DNA from 2 places in the Arthrobacter sp. Y3222053 genome. Region 2 is predicted to be linked to the other one. Evidence: riboswitches for the same ligand, from Rfam matches in the RefSeq annotation. Region 2 holds a riboswitch; the other holds the start of a gene.
What was found. A riboswitch is a leader RNA that binds a small molecule or an ion and turns the genes downstream of it on or off. The one in region 2 is predicted to bind S-adenosylmethionine.

Region 1: linked by a shared signal. The riboswitch ahead of AC5RUW_RS12750 (hypothetical protein) and the one ahead of AC5RUW_RS04015 (LLM class flavin-dependent oxidoreductase) in region 2 are both predicted to bind S-adenosylmethionine.

Annotation. Positions count from the first base shown of each region.
Region 1 is NZ_JBNHIA010000004.1:301,365-308,437, reverse strand. Features, by position in the region: gene AC5RUW_RS12765 (hypothetical protein) at 1-312, shown strand, start outside; gene AC5RUW_RS12760 (GyrI-like domain-containing protein) at 377-835, opposite strand; gene AC5RUW_RS12755 (tyrosine-protein phosphatase) at 1,070-1,825, shown strand; gene AC5RUW_RS12750 (hypothetical protein) at 1,942-2,328, opposite strand; SAM riboswitch class IV at 2,406-2,533, opposite strand; gene AC5RUW_RS12745 (SGNH/GDSL hydrolase family protein) at 2,653-3,561, opposite strand; gene paaZ (phenylacetic acid degradation bifunctional protein PaaZ) at 3,817-5,904, shown strand; gene AC5RUW_RS12735 (TetR/AcrR family transcriptional regulator) at 6,091-6,714, opposite strand; gene paaK (phenylacetate--CoA ligase PaaK) at 6,779-7,073, opposite strand, start outside.
Region 2 is NZ_JBNHIA010000001.1:830,474-837,546, forward strand. Features, by position in the region: gene AC5RUW_RS04000 (ABC transporter permease) at 1-779, opposite strand, end outside; gene AC5RUW_RS04005 (aliphatic sulfonate ABC transporter substrate-binding protein) at 779-1,819, opposite strand; gene AC5RUW_RS04010 (ABC transporter ATP-binding protein) at 1,945-2,763, opposite strand; SAM riboswitch class I at 2,769-2,934, opposite strand; SAM riboswitch class I at 3,117-3,209, shown strand; gene AC5RUW_RS04015 (LLM class flavin-dependent oxidoreductase) at 3,216-4,607, shown strand; gene AC5RUW_RS04020 (type I phosphomannose isomerase catalytic subunit) at 4,608-5,714, opposite strand; gene AC5RUW_RS04025 (ABC transporter permease) at 5,860-6,642, opposite strand; gene AC5RUW_RS04030 (ABC transporter permease) at 6,639-7,073, opposite strand, start outside.

The DNA.
Region 1 (7,073 bases), on a different contig from region 2:
GTCGTGTTCAAGGGCACCCATCGGGAAGCGAGCGATACATCCGACGGCTACGGCCTGGTCTACGGCGAGGGCGAGGTCCATATCAAGGACCGCGCCATCGAGACGACCGCAATCGACGCCGGCCCCATCGGAGATGAGAACGGCATTTCCGTCGCCTTGAATATTGATTACGTCAACGTCGCTGAGGTCAACGGCAAAAAGACCGACGAGGAAGTGGAAGGAAAGCTGATCTACCATTTCACGAAGAGCGAGGACGGTCAGCTTCGCATCTCCGGCGTGCAGCCTGAATTCAGGTACCAGATCCTTAACTAGTAAGGCCACCAACAGTTTCCCGCGTTTGTCGGCGTCCGGCCGGCCAACGCGGGAAACTGTCGTTTCAGGGCCGGATGACGGGCTGCTGCAGCTCAGCCACCCAGTCGCTTTGATCATCGGAGACCGCGCGGAGGTAGAGCTCCCGGCAGGGCCCGGACGGAACGAATCCCCTGGCGATGATCTGCGTGTGCAGCGCCTGCCAGCTTTCGCCGATACGCTCCATGGAGCCGAGGTGGACGCCGCATACCGCGGTGGCGACGCGGGGCAGTCCCACCGTCTCGACGCCGTCGGGAGCAGTCCCGGCGTGCTCGTAGCCGGCGGTCACGCGCAACCCTGCCTCGCCTGCCTCGTACACTGCCACCGGAGTCGCCAGCGATGCTCCGGCCCGGGCCAGATCGGCAGCCACACTGTCGAACAGCGGGCCGACGACGCCGGCGATCTCGGGCTGCTCCGATACGACGGCAGTGCGGGCAGCCAGTCGGAGGGCAGGGAGTGGCTTTTCGATGATTTCAATCGGGGACATCCGGTTCTCCTTCTCGATCAGGTGGAGCCGCCGGTTTATGGGCGGGAACAAGCAGACCTGCCGCGTCCCGGTCCCGCAGCATGCGGTGGGTGACCCGGCCGATCTGCGCGAAGGCTCCGATGGCCGGCAGCTTCAGTCCTCCTGCCTGACACAGTGTGAGGGGTACAGTACATCACCCGGCGGTGCCGAAGACCGCGCGGAGGCTCCCTGCCCGCCCGAGGCTACGCTGGACGCATGGAAGCCGACAGCCGGAGCAGGCACTGGGACGGAGCCGTCAACGCCCGGGACCTGGGCGGGCTGCCCGCGGCAGGCGGACGCCGGGTCCGGGCGGGCCGCCTGATCCGGATGGGGCGCGCGGAGTGGCTGACCGAACAGGGCTGGCGCCAGGCCTGGGATGACGGGGTCCGCACCGTGATCGACCTGCGGAACGTCCAGGAGCAGGGCCGCCGGGACAGCGACCCCGACGTGCCCGATGCCGTCCAGGCCCGCTTCCGGCGGCTGTCCCTGCCGATCCAGGACTGGCAGGACCCTGACTTCACCGCGCTCACCGGCCCCTACATGGATTCGCCCAGGTTCTACCGCGAGAACCTGCGCCGCTGGCCGCAGCGCCTGACAGCCGTTATGGAGGCGATCGCTGATGCGCCCGAGGGCGGCGTCGTCTTCCACTGTTCCGCCGGCAGGGACCGCACCGGGCTGGTCGCCATGCTGCTGCTGCAGCTGGCCGGCGCGGCCCCGGAGACCATCGCCGCCGACTACGTCCAGGGCCTGTGCGGCATCAACGCCCACCACGCCCGGCAGCGCACGCCGCGGGAACGGCCGCTGACCCCGGCCGAGCTGCACGACCGCGCGGAGGCCGAACGGGCGGCGCTGCTCGCAGCCCTGGAGGGATTCGACGCCGAGGGGTACCTGCGCAGCGCCGGCGTGCGGCCGGACGTGCCGGACCTGCTGCGGGCCCGGATGCTCGATCCGAACCCGCACCACGGACACTGATCCGGGCGGGCCGGCAGCGGCAGCGGACTCGGGGGCCGCTGCCGTCCGAACACAGCTGACCGCCGAACCCTGCTGACCGCCGCCGGCGTCCGAACTACCGGCCGCTCACTGACCGGTCACTCACTCGACGCCACCTGGTCCTCAGCGGATCGGCTGAAACCCGGGCGCAGGCAGGGATGAACCCGGTCCAGCCGGGCCAAGTAGAAAAAAGAGCTCCCGGTGGGTCCCAGGAAACCGCCCGGAACCATCAGCGTGGAATACCGCGGGCACCACTGCGGAGGGGCGACGGCGATCTTCAGCGCCGCGGCCAGCGCCGGGACGTCGTGGAACCAGAACAGCTGCTGCTGTCCCTCGCGAATCAGATGGATGAGCTGCAGTTCGGCATCCACATGGATCTCGACGTCCACCCAGTAGTCCAGTTCAGCCATCCGGCGGTGGTGGATCCAGTGGACGCGGTGGCCGGGAGTGAAGCTGCGGCAGCGGGACGTGGTATCGGTGCCCAAGAAAGTTCCCCTTCGGGTTGTCCTTGCCTGCGCCGGATGCCGCTGCCCCCGCCGTACCGGGGCCTTGGAGGCGCCCTGGCGGACGGCCTGCGGCGAATGCAGGCCGCTTCGTCATCCGAACCACCCGCCGAACAAGGGGGTTGGTGTGTGGCAGGTCGGAGCCTTCCCTCGGCGCCGGGCGCGTCGGGTGCCACATCTCGTGAAGCTGGAATTACTGTAGCGCAGGGCACCGACAGCGGAAAGGAGGCCTGGGCGCAGGCCCAGGCACACAGTCGGCCGGCCGCCCTGCGCCGGCGGCCGCCCGGCATCTGCGGGGATGTCGGCTCAGCGGCAGCCGGGCCGCCCGCGGCGGTCGTCGAAGGACGCATCGGCGAGGATGGCCGGCAGGTAGCCCTGATCGTAGCCGGCGGCGTTCGGATGCAGGTCGAAAGGCCCGCCTTCGAACCGGATCCACGGGTCCGGCGAGCCGATGCCGTGCCCGGCAAACTCGTCCACCACGTCCACGAACACCGCGTCCTCAGGCAGCTGCGCCGAGATAACAGCGTTCAGCTCATCGGTGCCGGCGTTGAACAGCTCCTGGGCGGGCACGCTCAGCGCACCGGGAACCGCGGCCTCGAAGAGGTGGGGATAGCCGGTAACCACGAGTTCGGCCCGCGGGGCTGCGTCCCGGATCCGCTGCAGCGAAGCGGCAAGGTCCGGGGCAAGGACGGTCCGGGCGTACTCCTTGGCCCCGGTAATCGCTTGGGCGCAGGTGGCGGGAAGCCCGGGGCCAGCGCACGCGGCAACGACGTCCCCGAATCGGACATCGTTGCCGCCGATGGTCACGGAGACCAGGTCGGTGCCGCTGTGCAACAGTCCCTGGGCCAGCACGGTGTCAATCTGCTGCGGCAGGTCCACGGGCCCGGCCGGCGGGGCGGGATCGGTGGTCAGCGCCGTCGCTCCGGCGCAGGTGGCGTCGGTCTGCAGATCCACCCGGCGCAGCGCATCCAGCAGGGCGGGGTAGCCGAAGGCGGTTCGGCCGCATTCCCCGATGTCGTCGCTGCCGCCGTAGCCGGAGGCATAGGAATCGCCGAGGGCCACGTAGTCGACGGTCCGGCCGCGCGGGTGGTGCCCGCCGTCGTCGCCCCTCCCTCCGCGCTCCGGGGCGGCGCCGGCCGGAGCCGGCCCCGCCAGCAGGGCCAGAAGGACGACGGCGGCGGCCAGGCGGGGACGGTGCAGGATTCCGGGTGCCATGGGAACCTCCGGGGGCAGCGGGTGCGGGGAGGACCAACGCTAGCGCCCGGGCCAGGGCGCTGTCAGCCGGTGCGTCGCGGCCGGGCAGCGAAACCCTCGAAGCGAAACCCTCGAACACAGTGGTGTGCGCCACGCCGGGGTGCGGTACGCTGGACTTTATTACCGACCGTCCGGTCAGTTATCTGTGTCCCGTGCAGCCCTCCGCTGCCGCACCGAAGGCCGGAAACCGTCCCGTTCCGAAAGGGCCCGTCAAAGATGACCGCAACAGCCGTTGACGTGCAGATCGTTCCCAGTTTCGTCCAGGACGCCTGGTGGACCCCCGAGCGCAGCCAGGTCTCCGCTCCCGCCGAAGTCCGGGACGCCAGCACCGGCGAAACCCTCGCCCTGGTCAGCTCCGAAGGCCTGGACCTGGCCGCCGCCGTCGAGCACGCCCGCACGGTGGGCCAGCGCGAACTCGGCGCCCTGACCTTCCACCAGCGCGCCCTGAAGCTCAAGGAGCTGGCGCAGTACCTGAACGCCCGCAAGGCCGAACTGTACGAGATCTCCGCCCGCACCGGCGCCACCAAGGGCGACTCCATGGTGGACATCGACGGCGGCATCGGCGTCCTGTTCACCTTCAGCTCCAAGGGCAGGCGGGAACTGCCCAACTCCACGGTGATCATCGACGGCGCCATCGAGCAGCTGTCCAAGGACGGCTCCTTCATCGGCGAGCACATCTACACCCGCATCCCCGGCGTCACGGTGCAGATCAACGCCTTCAACTTCCCGGTCTGGGGCATGCTGGAAAAGCTCGCGCCCGCCTTCATCGCCGGCGTGCCCACCATCGTGAAGCCGGCTACCCCCACCGGATACCTGGCGGCCGAAGCGGTGAAGATGATCACCGAATCCGGCATCCTGCCCGCCGGCTCGCTGCAGCTGATCTCCGGGTCCGCCCGCGACCTGCTCGACCACCTCGACTACCGGGACATGGTCTCCTTCACCGGTTCGGCCTCCACCGCCAACCGCCTGAAGTCCCACGTCAACGTGGTGGAGGGCGGAGTCCGCTTCACCTGCGAGACCGACTCCCTGAACGCCGCGATCCTGGGGCCCGACGCCATGCCCGGCACCCCCGAATTCGACGCCTTCGTGAAGTCCCTGGTCACCGAGATCACCGTCAAGGCGGGCCAGAAGTGCACCGCCATCCGCCGCGCCATCGTGCCGACGGACCGCGTGAACGACGTCGTCGCCGCCGCAGCCGCCCGGATCGAGCAGCGCATCGTCCTCGGCGACCCGCGCGGTGAAGGCGTCACCATGGGTGCGCTGGCCTCCGTGGAGCAGCTCGACGGCGTCCGCGAGTCCGTGAACCGGCTGCTCTCGGGCGGCGCGCAGATTGCCTACGGCTCGCTGGAGGCGCCCGACGTCGTCCGCGCCGACGGCACCCGCGGACCGGCCGACGACGGCGCGTTCCTGGCGCCCGTGCTGCTCACCTGGGAGAACCGGGAGGCTGAGGAGCTGCACACCGTGGAGGCCTTCGGCCCCGTTGCCTCCGTGGTGGGCTACACCGACCTCGCCGACGCCGTCCGCCTGGCCGCCATGGGCTCCGGCTCCCTGGCCGCCACGGTCTGCACCAACGATCCGGACACGGCCCGCGAGCTGCTCACCGGCATCGCCGCCCACCACGGCCGCGTGCTGCTGCTGAACCGCGAGGACGCCCGCACCTCCACCGGCCACGGCTCGCCCGTGCCGCACCTGGTGCACGGCGGCCCCGGACGCGCCGGCGGCGGCGAGGAGCTCGGCGGCATCCGCTCGGTGCTGCACCACATGCAGCGCACCGCTGTGCAGGGCTCACCCAATATGCTCACTGCGGTCACCGGCGTCTGGCACACCGGTGCGGACCGCACCTTCGACGACGTGCACCCGTTCCGCAAGGACCTGGCGACGCTGAAGATCGGCGACGCCGTGCGCTCGGACCTGCGCGAAGTCACCCTGGAGGACATCACCGCCTTCGCCAACAGCACCGGGGACACCTTCTATGCGCACACCAACCAGGAGGCCGCCGAGGCCAACCCGTTCTTCCCGGGCATCGTGGCGCACGGCTACCTGCTGCTCTCCTGGGGTGCCGGACTGTTCGTGGAGCCGGCTCCGGGGCCGGTGCTGGCCAACTACGGGCTGGAGAACCTGCGCTTCATCACCCCGGTCGCGGCAGGCGACTCCATCCGGGTCACGCTGACCGCCAAGAAGATCACCCCGCGGGAGACCGACGAGTACGGCGAGGTCGCCTGGGACGCGGTGCTCACGAACCAGAACGACGAGATCGTGGCCACGTACGACGTCCTGACCCTGGTCGAGAAGCAGCGGGGCTGACGCCCTTCAGCTGATTGACCGGCTGCAGTAACGGCGAAGGCCGGCGGAACCCGTGGGGGGGTCCGCCGGCCTTCGCCGTTAAGTGGTCGAGTCATGAAGTGCTCGTGCCGGTCATTCCTGCCGGCTGCCCTCGTCGGCTGCGTCGCCGTGTCCGCTCCTGGGCGGACGGTGGGCGGAACAGACGGCTCAGGAGCGCGCGTGCAGCCCGTCGAAGACCATGGTGATGACGTCGTCGGCCAGCTTCTCCGGGGAGATCGGGCCGCCGGGCTTGTACCACTCCACGATGGAGTTGATGGTGCCGAACAGCAGTCGGGTGGTGGTGCGCGGATCGATGTCGCTGCGCAGGGACCCCTCGGTGCGGGCGGCGTCGACCAGTGCCGCAACCCGGCGGTCGAACGCGCGCCGGCGTTCCAGCGCATCCCGCTCGATCTCGGTGTTGCCGCGCAGGCGCAGCAGCAGGGTCACGTACGGAAGCCGCTCGGCCAGGACCGCAATGGTGCCCCGGAGCACGAACTCCAGGCGCTGCTCGGCCGGACCCTCGGACGCACGCGGGTCATCCAGCACGCCTTCGAGGCCGCCGAGGGCCTCCTCCAGAGCCAGCCGCAGCAGGTCGCCCTTGGACGGGACGTGGTGGTAGATCGCGGACTTGGTGATGCCCAGGTTCTCCGCGAGGATGCCCATGGAGGTCGCCTCGTAGCCGTGCCGGTTGAACACATCCACGGCGATGTTGAGCACCGACTGCTGGTCGTAGCCGGGGCGTCCGCGGCGGGTGCCGGCAGCACCCGCCGCGGATGAGGTTGAAGTAGGCATGGCTCCCATTTTCGCATGTGTCAATGAATGGACGGCGGCCGGGGCCCTGCCTGCCCCCGCGGGCTTAGCCCTGCGGCTGCTCCCTGCGCAGGTCATAGATGCGGCGCAGCTTGCCGCTGGACCGGGCCAGGGTACCCGGCTCGACGACCTGGATGCCGCAGGAGGATCCGATGTGGATCTTGATTTCCTTCTTCAATGTGGCCGCCGCGGCGGCCGCGGTCTCCGCGGTGCAGTCCTCGCGCCGTTCGATCTTCACCGTCAGCTCGTCCATCCGGTCCGGACGGGTGATTTCCAGCTGGAAGTGCGGGCTGAGGCCCGGCACGCGCAGCGCGATCTCCTCCACCTGGCTGGGGAACAGG
Region 2 (7,073 bases):
CGCCCGTTGTTCTGCGAATCGGTCAGCAGGAAGCCCAGCCCCATCGATGAGGCGATCAGCTCCGCGGCCACCAGGAACAGCCAGGCCTGGGCCAGGGCCAGCCGCAGGCCGGAGAAGACCGAGGGCACGACGGCGGGCAGCTGCACCGTGCGCAGCAGCCGCAGCCCGTTCAGGCCGAAGGCGCGGGCGGCCTCCACCAGCTTCGCGTCCACATGGCGCAGGGCCAGCGAGACGGTGGTGAACACCGGAAAGAACGCGCCGATCGCGATCAGGGTGATCTTCGAGTCCTCGCCGATCTTCATCCAGAGGATCAGCAGCGGCACCCAGGCCAGCGACGGCACCGCCCGCAGCGCGCCGATCGCCGGGCCGAGCAGCACGTCCGCCAGCCGGGACAGGCCGAGCAGGGCGCCGAGCACCAGGCCGAGGGCGGCGCCGATCGCGAAGCCGATCAGGACCCGCTGGGTGGAGATCGCCACGTGCAGGCCCAGCTCGCCGCGGGAGATGAGGTCGGAGGCGGCGGTGGCGACGGCCGTCGGGGAGGGCAGCTGCACCGGGCTGAACAGCCCGGCGGCGGTGACGGCCTGCCAGGCGGCGAGGATCAGGGCGGGCACCAGCAGGCCGAGGCCCAGCCGGGCCCACCGGCTGCCGAGGAGGCCGGCACCGGGAGCGCGGCGGGCGACGGCGGGCTGCGCTGAGTCAGGCCGGCCGTCCACTGTCCCGGCCGCTGAAGCCGGTGCCGTGCTGTCGCCGGTCAGGTAGGGGTTGCCGATCTGCGCCATCAGGAGTCCTTGACCGCGGCCGGATCGGCCTTCTGCACGAAGGAGTCATCGAGCAGGGTGGCGATGGCCTCGTCGATGGCGGCCTGGTCTGCGACGTCGCCGGTCTCCACGAAGCTCGGGCCGACCTTCTCCAGGACGGTGCGCTGCGCCTCGCCCGGGGCGGGGTCGACGTCGAGGTTGCTGCGTTCGAGGATCACGGTGCGGGCCACCTCCAGGTCCAGGCCGGCGACGTCGGCCAGGATCTGCGCGGTTTCCTCCGGGTTCTCGGCAGCCCAGGCGCGGGCCTTCTCGTACGCGTTCACCACGGCCTGCGCGACCTCGGGCTGTTCTTCGAGGAAGGACTCGGTGGCGTTCAGGAACCCGTAGGTGTTGAAGTCCAGGTTGCGGTAGAACAGTTCGGCGCCGGCGTGCTCGGCGCCGGCCATGATCGGGTCCAGCCCGGCCCAGGCGTCCACGGAGCCGTTCTCCAGGGCGGTGCGCCCGTCCGCGTGCTGCAGGTTCTGCACGGTGACGTCGGAGGTTTCCAGCCCGGCCTCCTCCAGCGCCTGGACGAGGAAGAAGTACGGGTCGGTGCCCTTGGTCGCGGCCACGGATTTGCCGGCCAGGTCCGCCACCGAGGTGATCCCGGAGTCGGGGGCCACCAGCAGGGCTGCCCATTCCGGCTGGGAGTAGATGCTGATGGTCCTAATCGGGGAGCCGTTGGAGCGGGCCAGCAGGGCGGCCGAGCCGGCGGTGGAGCCGACGTCGATCGCCCCGGCGCGCAGCGCCTCGTTGGCTTTGTTGGAGCCGGCGGACTGCACCCAGTTCACCTCGACGCCGTCCTCGGCCAGGGTCTCCTCCAGCCAGCCCTGGTCCTTGATGACCAGGGACAGCGGGTTGTAGGTGGCGAAGTCGATGTTCAGGGTGCCGCCGTCGCCGGTGCCCGCGGCGGCGGGATCGGCGGCGTCCTCGCCGGCCACGCAGCCGGTCAGGGCCAGGGAGACGGCGGCGGCCGCGGCGGCCAGCAGGGTGATCGGGCGGCGGAGGGAACGGCTGTTCATGGGAGTCCTTTGCTGGGAACGTGCTGAAGCTGGGGTCGGGACACGAAGGTCCCGGAGCCGGCGTCGGGAGGACGACGGCGGGACGGAAGGAAGGGGAAGCGGAGGGATCCGGTGGCGTCGGGGGCCTAGCGGCGTTCGACGCCGAGGCTTTCGAGCAGCTCGACACGCATTCGGGCCAGCTCGGCCGAGGCGCGGTCCCGCGGGCGCTCGCCGGGTACGTCGATGACCCGGGTGATGGTGGCGCCGGGTGCCCCGCCGTCGCGGCCCAGGACGATGATCCGGTCCGCGAGCTGCAGTGCCTCGTCGACGTCGTGGGTTACGAGCAGCACGGTGGCGGGGGTCGCCCGGTGGATGTCGAGCAGGAGGTCCTGCATCTTCAGCCGGGTCAGCGCGTCCAGGGCGCCGAACGGCTCGTCGAGGAGCAGGACGCCGGGGGTGCGGGCGAGTGCACGGGCCAGGGAGGCGCGCTGGGCCATGCCGCCGGAGACCGCCGTCGGGCGGTGCTTGGCGAACCGGCCGAGCTCCACCAGCTCCAGCAGTTCGGCCACCTTGGCCTTGCCGGCGCTGGCGCTGATGCCGCGGGGCAGGCCCATGGCGATGTTCGCCTGCAGGGTCTGCCACGGCAGCAGCCGCGGTTCCTGGAAGGCGACGGCGCAGCGTTCGTCGATGCCGGAGACCGGGGTGCCGTCGATCAGGACGGAGCCGCGGGTGGGGTGGTCCAGGCCTGCGGCGGCGCGCAGCAGGGTGGACTTGCCGCAGCCGGAGGCGCCGAGGATGGCGAGCACCTCACCGGCGCGGACCTCGAAGTCGACGTCGCGGAGCACGGTGTGCGCCTGGGGCCCGGAGCCGAAGGTCCGTTCCAGGGCGCTGAAGGTGACGGGAAGGGCGGAGCCGCGCCGGGTCTCGGCGGCGGCAGGGGACTGGGATGCCAGCACAGGTGTCATAGATTTCTCCATCGATCCTGGCAGTAGCACCCTACGGAGATCGCCCTGGACCCGCAGTGCGGGCCTCCTGCGGCGGTCTCCTCGTTATCACCGCGCCTCAAGGAGGAAGCACGGCGACCAGGGTTGCTGCGGCGTCACGGAGCCAGGTCTCTCAGCCGCTCGGGATGGTCAAGAGACCACTAAACGCCCCCGCCCCGGGATCCGGCAAGTCCGGTCGTAACATTTCCTGCACCTGCCCGGCCCGGTGCCGGCCGTCGTTCCGGCGCAGAGGAGTGCTGCCCGGCGTCGGGCATTACGGCCTGTGACCCGGAACGTTTGCCAGCCGGGCCGGGATCGGCCCACGATGGGACGCGTACCCATCCGGAGCGGCCGAGAGACCTGGCTCGTCGACGCCGCAGCAACCCCCTGTTCCGCAGGGACGGTGCTACTGCCAGGACCGATGGAGGAATCTCATGCCTGCTTCCGCGCGCCGCCAGATCCGTTTCAACGCCTTCGACATGAACTGCGTGGGCCACCAGTCGCCCGGCCTGTGGCGGCATCCGCAGGACCGCTCGGCCAGCTACACGGACCTGGGCTACTGGACGGACCTGGCGCAGACCCTGGAGAAGGGCCTGTTCGACGGCCTGTTCATCGCCGACGTGCTGGGCACCTACGACGTGTACGGCGCCTCCAACGACGCGACCCTGCGCCAGGGCACGCAGGTGCCGGTCAACGATCCGCTGCTGACCGTCTCGGCCATGGCGCATGTAACCGAGCACCTGGGCTTCGGCGTCACCGCCGGCACCGCCTACGAGCACCCGTACCCCTTCGCCCGGCGCCTGGCCACCCTGGACCACCTGACCCGCGGCCGGGTGGGCTGGAACGTCGTCACCGGCTACCTGCCCTCCGCGGCGCGGAACATGGGCCAGACGGACCAGCTCGAACACGACGAGCGCTACAACCACGCCGACGAATACCTCGAGGTGGTCTACAAGCTGCTCGAAGGCTCCTGGGAGGACGACGCCGTCGTCCGCGATCCGGAAACCGGCGTGTTCACCGACCCGGCGAAGGTGCATCCGATCCGCCATGAGGGCAAGTACTTCACGGTGCCGGGCATCGCGATCACCGAACCCTCGCCGCAGCGCACCCCGGTGATCTACCAGGCCGGAGCCTCGCCGCGCGGCGTCGCGTTCGCCGCCGAGAACGCCGAGGCGGTGTTCGTCGGCGCGCACAGCAAAGCGAAGCTCAAGGCCACCGTGCAGCGGATCCGCGACGCGGTGGAGGCCGCCGGCCGGAACCGGTACGACGTGAAGATCTACACGCTGCTGACCGTGATCACCGACGCCACCGCGGAGGCCGCCGCCGCCAAGCACGAGGAGTACCAGCGTTACGCCAGCACCGAGGGCGCGCTCGCGCTGCTGTCGGGGTGGATGGGCATCGACCTGTCACAATTCGACCTGGACGCCCCCATCGGTGACGTGCAGTCCAACGCCATCCAGTCCGCCGTCGCGAACTTCCAAACCGGCGACGACGGCGCGGAACCGTGGACGGTGCGCGACATCGCCGCCGCGGCCGGCATCGGCGGACTGGGCCCGCGCCTGGTGGGCTCCGGCGCCGAGGTGGCCGAGGAGCTGATCCGCTGGGTGGAGGACACCGACGTGGACGGGTTCAACCTGGCCTACGCCATCACTCCGGGCACGTTCGAGGACATCGTCGAATTCGTGGTGCCGGAGCTGCAGAAGCGCGGCGCGTACCGGACGGCGTATGAGCCGGGCACGCTCCGGCACAAGCTCTTCGGCGCGGGGGACAAGCTGCCGGCGACCCACCGCGGCGCGCGGTTCCGGCTCGCGGAGGTTTCCCGCTGATCAGAGCGTCGAGGCCACGAAAACCTGGGACGGCCCGGTGAAGGTGGCCGTCGCGGGTTCTCCGACGTAGAGGACCTTCGCTTCGGGCTCCAGGTCCGCGGCGGCCCCGTGGACGGTGACTCCGGCGGGCGCCGTCGCCGCCAGCAGGACGCTGAACGGTCCTACCCGCACCTGCTTGGGATCCTCGGCCACGACCACCCTCCGCAGGTCCAGGCCGCCGCTCCAGAGAGGGATGCGCTGTTCGCCGTCGCCGACGTCGGGCACGGGCAGGGGGGAAGGGTTCGGCTGTCCGCCGCCGGTCAGCTGCTGGAGTTCACAGAGGTCCACGTACTCCTTGGTCAGGCCGGCCTTCAGCGCATTCTCCGAGGTGCCCATCACCAGCACGGCCTGGCCGGAGAGATACGTGTGCAGGCATCCCGGAGGAATCACGGCTGCGTGGCCGGGATCGAGCTGGATCAGCTGCATGCAGACGGCCAGCAGGATGCCGCGGTCCCGGGGGAAGAGCTGCTGCAGCCGGCGCACCACGGCCGCCGCCTCCGCGGCAGGTCCGTCAAGACCCTGGGCCCGCTCCACGGCGTCGGCGGTTTCCCGCAGGGCGGCAGCCAGTTCGCCCGGCGACATGCGGAGCACGGAGTGGACGGCCGTCTCATGGCGGAAGCGGAGGTAGGAATGCAGCCAGGGCAGCTCCAAGCCGTCGGCGATGGCCTGGAGCTCCTCCATGGTCCGTTCCCCGGCAAGCACCTGCAGGGGCGTGAGGGCCACGGCGACCTCACACTTCGGCTCGCGGTCCTTGTAGTTGCGGTTTCCGGCGCCCAGCGGCACGCCGCGGGCCTGTTCCCGCACAAAGCCCGCGAGAGCCTGCTCCCAATGCGGGTGCAACATGATCGGCAGCGGAACCTCGGCATCCAGGACCCAGAGGCGGAAGGGAAACGGCGAGCCGGACCCGGTCACCGGATGCGGCAACGCAGCGGCCTGCTCCGGAGTGAACCGGGCCAGCGTTTGCCGGTACGTTTCCGGGTTCCAGTCGATGAGCAGGCTGCGGGGAGAAGGGGAAGAAGGTCGGGGAGCGGGCGCTCCGGACCTTGAGAGTGCGGAATCAGTACGCACGGGGGTCACTTACATCACCAGGATGGGACAGGCACGATGCTATTGGAGCCGGTTGTGTCCGACACAAACACAACCAGTCCTCCCAGTTTATGCCTTCGGCGGCATGATTTTCGTGCCTGTCCCGGCCCGCTCCGAGTGCCGTCCGCTACACCCCCGCGCGCCGTTTCACCGCTGCCTCCACCGCCGCAACCAGCGCGTACAACAGGATCGAGGCGAGCGTCACCGCCACCACCGCCGCCCACACGTAGTCGTAGCGCGCGCGGGACACCGCCGACACGATGCCGTATCCGATGCCCTGCCCGGTCGCCAGCCACTCGGCCAGCAGCGCCCCGGTCAGCGCCCCGGGAATGGACACGCGCAGTGCCGTGAAGAACGCCGGTGCCGACGACGGCAGGGCGACCCTGCGGAACGCGTCCCACCGGCTGCCGCCGTAGACCTGGATGACCTCCAGCATCACCGGGGACGCGGAACGGAGCCCGACGACGATGGTCACCAGGGCGGGGAAGAACACCACGATGCCGCCCATCGCCGCCACTGTGACCTGTCCGCGGCCGAAGATCAGGATGATCATGGGCGCCAGCGCGACCAGCGGCACCGAGCGCAGCAGCATGGCCAGCGGCATCAGCGCCTGCTCCACCCCGCGGAACAGGGTAAACAGCGTCGCGGCCAGCAGGGCGGCGGCCATACCGGCCGCAAACCCCATGCCCGCGTCCAGCAGGGTGTGCCCCAGTTCGGCCAGCACCAGCGCCTGGTTCGCGCCGGCGTCGGCGTCCAGGAGCAGGTAGCTGAACACATCCGCCGGGCCTTTGCCGATGTAGGCGGAGACGTCGAAGATGCGCAGCAGCGCGATCCACAGGATGCCCACCACCGCCAGCGACGCAGCCAGGCCGAGCACCAGCCGCCCCGTGGCGCGCAGAGCCCCGGTCACAGGGCACCTGCCTTGGTGCCGACGGCCCACGGTGCAGCCCACCGGGACAGCAGCCCGAGCAGCCCGTAGGCGGCACCGGCGAGGGCGGTGCAGGCCAGGGCCACGCCCCAGACCCGGGCGGTTTCCAGGGTCTGCTGCGCGTTCACCATGGCCGGACCCAGGCCGCGGTCAACGCCGCCCACGTATTCGCCGAGGATCGCGCCGAGCAGTGCGGCCGGAGCGGCGATCTTCAGCGCCGCCAGCACCGCCGGCAGTGCGGCGATGATCCGCACCTTGACCAGCTGGTGGATGCGCCGGCCGCCGAAGACCGTCACCACGTCGAGGCAGGCGCGGTCGGCGGCCTTCAGCCCGGCCAGCGCGCTGACCATGGTGGTGAAGAAGACGGAGAGGGCGGCCAGGGCGACGGCGGTGCCGGAGGCCTCGCCGGTGCG